Linked DNA regions of Heyndrickxia acidicola. The protein of the gene in region 2 interacts with the protein of the main gene of each other region in a pairwise test. Links are inferred from orthologs where the notes say so. Each region holds a gene or a part of one and is shown on either strand. Other genes may lie near its edges.

The links.
Region 1: the proteins of A5N88_RS14565 (region 2) and tuf interact in binary tests that used the Bacillus subtilis proteins (3 or more experiments, as listed by UniProt). The link is inferred for Heyndrickxia acidicola from one-to-one orthologs.

The regions. Positions count from the first base shown.
Region 1 is NZ_KV440953.1:3,521,503-3,524,803, reverse strand. The notes cover bases 1-2,966. They hold tuf (elongation factor Tu), read right to left. Parts: upstream 2,095-2,966; coding sequence 907-2,094; downstream 1-906. Other genes in these bases: fusA (elongation factor G), read right to left, coding at 2,218-2,966; rpsJ (30S ribosomal protein S10), read right to left, coding at 149-457; rplC (50S ribosomal protein L3), read right to left, coding at 1-115. In the rest of the region: more of fusA, read right to left, coding at 2,967-3,301. UniProt on the Bacillus subtilis protein: GTP hydrolase that promotes the GTP-dependent binding of aminoacyl-tRNA to the A-site of ribosomes during protein biosynthesis.
Region 2 is NZ_KV440953.1:3,118,356-3,121,668, reverse strand. The notes cover bases 330-3,307. They hold A5N88_RS14565 (rod shape-determining protein), read left to right. Parts: upstream 330-1,306; coding sequence 1,307-2,308; downstream 2,309-3,307. Other genes in these bases: A5N88_RS14555 (flagellar hook-basal body protein), read left to right, coding at 3,236-3,307; A5N88_RS14560 (flagellar hook-basal body protein), read left to right, coding at 2,387-3,202; spoIIID (sporulation transcriptional regulator SpoIIID), read left to right, coding at 564-827. In the rest of the region: stage II sporulation protein SpoIIQ, read left to right, coding at 1-127; more of A5N88_RS14555, read left to right, coding at 3,308-3,313. UniProt on the Bacillus subtilis protein: Forms membrane-associated dynamic filaments that are essential for cell shape determination. Acts by regulating cell wall synthesis and cell elongation, and thus cell shape.

The DNA.
Region 1 (3,301 bases), 400 kb from region 2 along the record:
TCTTTTGAAGAACAACGTTTGGAGTTGCTTGAACAACAGTTACAGGTACAAGGTCACCATTTTCAGCAAATACTTGCGTCATACCGATCTTTCTTCCTAAGATTCCTTTGGTCATGAGTCACACCTCCTAGATTTTATCATTTTATCATTAAAGTTTAATTTCGATGTCTACACCTGATGGCAAGTCTAAACGCATTAATGAATCAACAGTTTGTGGAGTTGGATTCACAATATCAATTAGACGTTTATGTGTGCGCATTTCGAACTGTTCACGAGAATCTTTGTACTTGTGCACCGCACGAAGAATTGTATAAACAGATTTTTCAGTTGGAAGCGGAATCGGACCAGATACAGCTGCACCAGATCTTTTTGCTGTCTCAACGATTTTTTCTGCTGATTGATCAAGAATTCTGTGATCATACGCTTTTAAACGTATACGAATTTTTTGTTTTGCCATTATTTTCCCTCCTTTATCGCCTATTTTCAAATAGACATTCTCCATGGAAATTTCCCACACACTCGCCATGGCAAAGCGGCCGGGTGTGTCAGCAACCTTCCACTTCATCGCAGTCAAAGACCAACATTGTCTATTATACATAAAACATAGCTGATATGCAACTGTATAATAAAATTTTATGGGCTCAACTACACTTTATTTATTATACATAGATATCAACTCACATTCAAGAAAATCTTTAAAAGATACAGCTTGTTAAATATGTTAATTTATCGAAGTAATATTTATAGAAGAAACTAAAAGAAGATTTGGTTATGCAGATATCTTTTGAAAAAATATGAAACTGGGAGTTTAAACAGGAGCATGGCTTTTATTACAAATCCCCCCCTAAATAATAATATAAAAATAGAAAAAGCAGATGGTGGCCATCCATCTGCTTTTCTACTCAATTATTTAGAGATTGAAGCTACAACGCCTGCGCCTACAGTACGTCCACCTTCGCGGATTGAGAATTTAGTTCCTTCTTCGATAGCGATTGGGGAAATAAGTTCTACAGTCATTTCGATGTTGTCGCCAGGCATAACCATTTCAACGCCTTCTGGAAGTTGAACGATACCAGTTACATCAGTTGTACGGAAGTAGAACTGTGGGCGGTAGTTTGTGAAGAATGGAGTGTGACGTCCACCTTCTTCTTTTGATAATACATAAACTTCAGCTTTGAAGTTAGTGTGTGGAGTGATTGTTCCTGGCTTAGCAAGAACTTGTCCACGTTGTACTTCTTCACGTGCAACACCACGTAGAAGAGCACCGATGTTGTCCCCAGCTTCTGCATAGTCAAGAAGCTTACGGAACATTTCAACACCTGTTACAGTTGTTGATTTTGGTTCTTCAGTTAAACCGATGATTTCGATAACGTCACCAACTTTAACTTGTCCACGTTCTACACGGCCTGTAGCAACAGTACCACGACCTGTGATTGAGAATACATCCTCAACAGGCATCATGAATGGTTTGTCAGTGTCACGTTCTGGAGTTGGGATATACTCATCAACTGCGTTCATTAATTCAATGATTTTTTCTTCCCAAGCTGCATCGCCTTCAAGCGCTCTAAGAGCAGAACCTTTGATTACTGGTACATCGTCACCAGGGAAATCATATTCAGAAAGAAGGTCGCGAACTTCCATTTCTACTAATTCTAATAATTCTTCATCGTCAACCATGTCGCATTTGTTTAAGAATACTACAAGGTAAGGTACACCTACTTGACGAGAAAGAAGGATATGTTCACGAGTTTGTGGCATTGGGCCATCAGCAGCAGATACTACTAGGATACCGCCGTCCATTTGAGCAGCACCAGTGATCATGTTTTTAACATAGTCAGCATGTCCTGGGCAGTCAACGTGCGCATAGTGGCGTTTTTCAGTTTCATACTCTACGTGTGCAGTATTGATAGTAATACCACGCTCACGTTCTTCTGGTGCACCGTCGATTTGATCGTATGCACGAGCTTCAGCTTTACCTGATTTAGCAAGAACAGTAGTGATTGCAGCTGTTAAAGTAGTTTTACCATGGTCAACGTGACCGATTGTTCCAATGTTAGTATGTTCTTTAGAACGGTCGAATTTAGCTTTACCCATTTGAATTTCCTCCTTAATATTAAATGAAATGTAAGTATATATGGTGCCTCAAAGACGTAGAACGTTCTCTAAGGCAATCATAGCTTATAAAGTAGTTATACTTTAATAAAAGGAATAAATCAATTATTCACCTTTATTTTTTTTAATAATTTCTTCTGAAATAGATTTAGGAACTTCTTCGTAGTGATCAAAGTGCATAGAGAATACTCCGCGACCTTGAGTACTTGAACGTAATGAAGTTGCATAACCGAACATTTCAGAAAGTGGAACCATTGCACGTACAACTTGTGCATTTCCGCGTGCTTCCATACCTTCAACGCGTCCACGACGAGCTGTAATGCTTCCCATGATATCCCCAAGGTATTCTTCAGGAATAACTACTTCGACTCTCATAACTGGCTCAAGGATTACCGGATTACATTTAGATGCAGCATTTTTCAATGCCATTGATGCAGCAATTTTGAACGCCATTTCAGAGGAGTCTACGTCATGGTATGATCCATCGTATAGTCTAGCTTTAATATCTACTAATGGGTAACCAGCAAGAACACCGCGGTCTAACGCATCTTCTAAGCCAGCTTGAACAGCAGGGATGTATTCACGAGGTACCACACCACCTACGATGCCATTTTCGAATTCAAAGCCTTTACCTTCTTCATTTGGAGAGAATTCAATCCAAACGTGTCCGTATTGTCCACGTCCACCAGATTGACGGGCAAATTTACCCTCAACTTGTGCTGCACTGCGGAATGTTTCGCGGTATGCAACCTGAGGTGCACCCACATTTGCTTCTACTTTAAACTCACGTTTCATACGGTCAACAATGATATCTAAGTGAAGCTCACCCATACCAGCAATGATAACTTGTCCAGTTTCCTGGTCAGTATGCGCACGGAAAGTTGGATCTTCTTCTTGAAGTTTTTGAAGCGCCGTAGACATTTTGTCTTGGTCAGCTTTTGATTTTGGTTCTACAGACAATTGGATAACTGGTTCAGGGAATTCCATTGATTCTAAGATTACAAGGCTCTTTTCATCACATAGAGTATCACCTGTAGTAGTATCCTTTAAACCAACAGCCGCAGCGATATCTCCTGCATATACTTCAGAGATTTCAGCACGGTGGTTCGCATGCATTTGCAGGATACGTCCTACACGTTCACGCTTGCCTTTTGTTGAGTTTTGTACGTAAGAACCAGATTGAAGTGTT
Region 2 (3,313 bases):
TGGAGCAGCTTCTCAATCAAGCAATTCCAATAGTACTCAACAATCCAGTCCTTCAAACGGACAGGATACAAACAGTAAATCTCAGGACTCAAATTCTACACCCGATACAAATGATTCCCAAGGCTGATTAAAAAGCTGGGCAAAGAGCAGAAATTAGATGTTCTGCTCTTTTTTATATGCAGTCTGTCCGGATTGAGTTTTGGATTAGTTGCTGCAGGGTTAAAAAATATTTTTTTCTAAATTTTCTTAATATCCTGTCCTTATTATTTAATTCGTGCATATATTTTTATCCAAGCTAATAAAATATTACAAACTTGACAAAAACAAAGAGAGTGTTTGAGGTGAAGAGTCGTTAACCATAAATATATACAGTTAAAGACATGACTATTCCTTGCAAAAATAGAGAGCAGTTCTCTTTGCTTTCTTCCGCATACATAATCAAGCAGATGTTCGAGACTATTTAAAATGATAATCGCTTCTCTATGCGGCCTCTACTATTCCATTGAAGTGAAGGCGAGTCTCATTTCACACTTCTCACATCCAATTTGGGGAGGGCGAGTGGTGTGCACGATTACATCAAAGAGAGAACTATCAAGATTGGAAGATATATCGTGGAGACGAGAAAAACAGTTCGCGTAATTGCGAAGGAGTTTGGCGTGTCCAAAAGTACAGTTCATAAGGATCTTACTGAACGATTGCCGGAAATTAACCCGGACCTAGCAAATGAAGTAAAGGATATATTAGACTATCATAAATCGATTCGCCATCTTCGGGGCGGTGAAGCAACGAAACAGAAGTATAAGAAAGAAGAATTCCAAAGCAACTAAAACATGAGCGCGGAGCCATTCATCTAAACAATGGTTCCGGGCTTTTATTGTATAAAAGCTTCTGTTATGACTCAATGTTGATTGGATCGGAAGGCGCGAGACTCTTGCGGGAGAAGCGGGTTAGGGTAGAACCCCGCAGGAGCGTGCGGCGAAAAGGCTTTCCTGCCGCCCGCGGAAAACGAGTCCTGCTACGGAAATCAACAGGCAAGATTAACAGAGCCTAACATAAAAATGTTTAAGAAAATTTGACAATTGATTCCTTATCTCGACATTTTTATGCTAAAATATAAAATTAGGGAAATAGAGACTTTAGTATGATATGAATACACAAAATCCTTTGACAATAAGGGCTAAATTAGCCGATACAGTTGATTTTCCAATCGGATCTATAGATGTGACGAATAAAGGATAGTTGATCAACATGAATCTTAATAAAGCCAGATAAAAAAGAAAAAATAATTGGAAGGAGCAGGCAATTCATGTTTGCAAAAGATATTGGTATTGATCTAGGTACTGCAAATGTTTTAATACATGTAAAAGGTCAAGGAATCGTTTTAAATGAGCCATCAGTGGTTGCTATTGATAAAAATCAAAATAAAGTACTGGCGGTAGGAGAAGAAGCCAGACGCATGGTTGGACGGACACCAGGAAATATTGTAGCTATCCGTCCTCTGAAAGATGGAGTCATCGCAGATTTTGATGTGACGGAAACAATGCTTAAGTATTTCATTAATAAATTAAATGTAAAAGGCTTTTTATCCAAACCAAGAATTCTTATCTGCTGCCCAACAAATATCACAAGTGTAGAGCAAAAAGCCATTCGGGAAGCTGCTGAAAAGAGCGGAGGCAAGAAGGTTTACCTCGAAGAAGAACCAAAAGTTGCGGCTATAGGGGCAGGAATGGATATCTTCCAGCCAAGCGGAAACATGGTAGTAGATATTGGAGGAGGTACAACAGACATAGCTGTACTTTCCATGGGTGATATTGTAACGTCTGCCTCTATTAAGATGGCTGGGGATAAGTTTGATAATGAAATTCTTCAGTATATTAAAAAAGAATATAAATTGTTAATTGGCGAGAGAACCGCTGAAAACATCAAAATAAACATTGGCACGGTATTCCCTGGTTCACGTAATGAATCAATGGAAATCAGGGGAAGAGACATGGTTTCCGGCCTGCCTAGAACCATTACTGTAAATTCAGTTGAAATAGAATCCGCTCTTCGTGAATCGGTGGCTGTCATCACTCATGCGGCAAAAAATGTCCTGGAAAGAACTCCGCCGGAATTATCTGCAGATATTATCGACCGCGGTGTTATTTTAACAGGTGGCGGAGCGCTTCTTCACGGAATCGACCAGCTTCTCGCAGAGGAACTGAAAGTACCAGTATTAGTTGCTGAAAACCCGATGGATTCTGTAGCGGTGGGAACCGGCATTATGCTCGAGAATATTGATAAAATCTCCAGAAGACGTTTTGGATAATTATTTTCTTTTACCCGTCATGACTCAATTTGAACCCAAAAGGCATTTAATAACTCTTCTAATGGGGTGGAAAAGAATATGTTGAGGGGCTTTTACACTGCTGCTTCTGGAATGCTCGCGCAGCAGCGTTTAACCGATATGTTAACCAATAACTTAGCCAATGCAAATACACCGGGTTTTAAACAGGATCAGTCTTCCATAAGGGACTTTCCTCAGCTTTTGCTTCAACGTATGGACCAGCAGAGTCTGCCTGTGAAGGATGCACCGTCTCTTCCAAGCTTTACTCAAGTCGGCAGTTTAAGTACTGGAGTATACCTTCAGGAAACACAGCCAAAATTTTTACAGGGAGATTTGCAGAATACGGGGAAAAAGACGGATCTCGCCATTGTTGATCAAGGAACGAATTCCAGTGCTGATAGTTTTTTTACTATACAGGGGGAAGATGGTCACGTCCGCTATACTCGAAACGGTAATTTTACTCTAGACCAGAATGGGTATTTGACACAGGATAACGGGTTATATGTCCTGGATAGCAACGGAAATAAAATTCAGCTGAAAAGTGATCAATTCACAGTAGATAATAACGGGAACATATCAGAAAACGGGAATCGAGTGGCAACACTTGGGATTGCCTATACGAATAAACCGATGTCTTTGATAAAAGAAGGAGACGGCCTTTATGGAACTGTAAATAATGCCAAGCTTCCTGCCTCGCAAAACACTCAGTTCACTTTAAATCAAGGATTTCTTGAAGCATCTAATGTTGATCAAACGCAAGTAATGACACAAATGCTTGCTGCCTATCGTTCTTTTGAGGCAAACCAAAAAGTTCTCCAAGCCTACGATCAAAGTATGGATAAAGCAGTAAATGAAGTAGGCCGTGTAAATGGGTAATCTATCTAATGCTGGAATGAAAGGGTATGAAAAATGAATCAAACCATGATTACTGCAGCTGCCACACTTGGACAACTCCAAAAGCAAATGGATATTATCAGCAATAACATT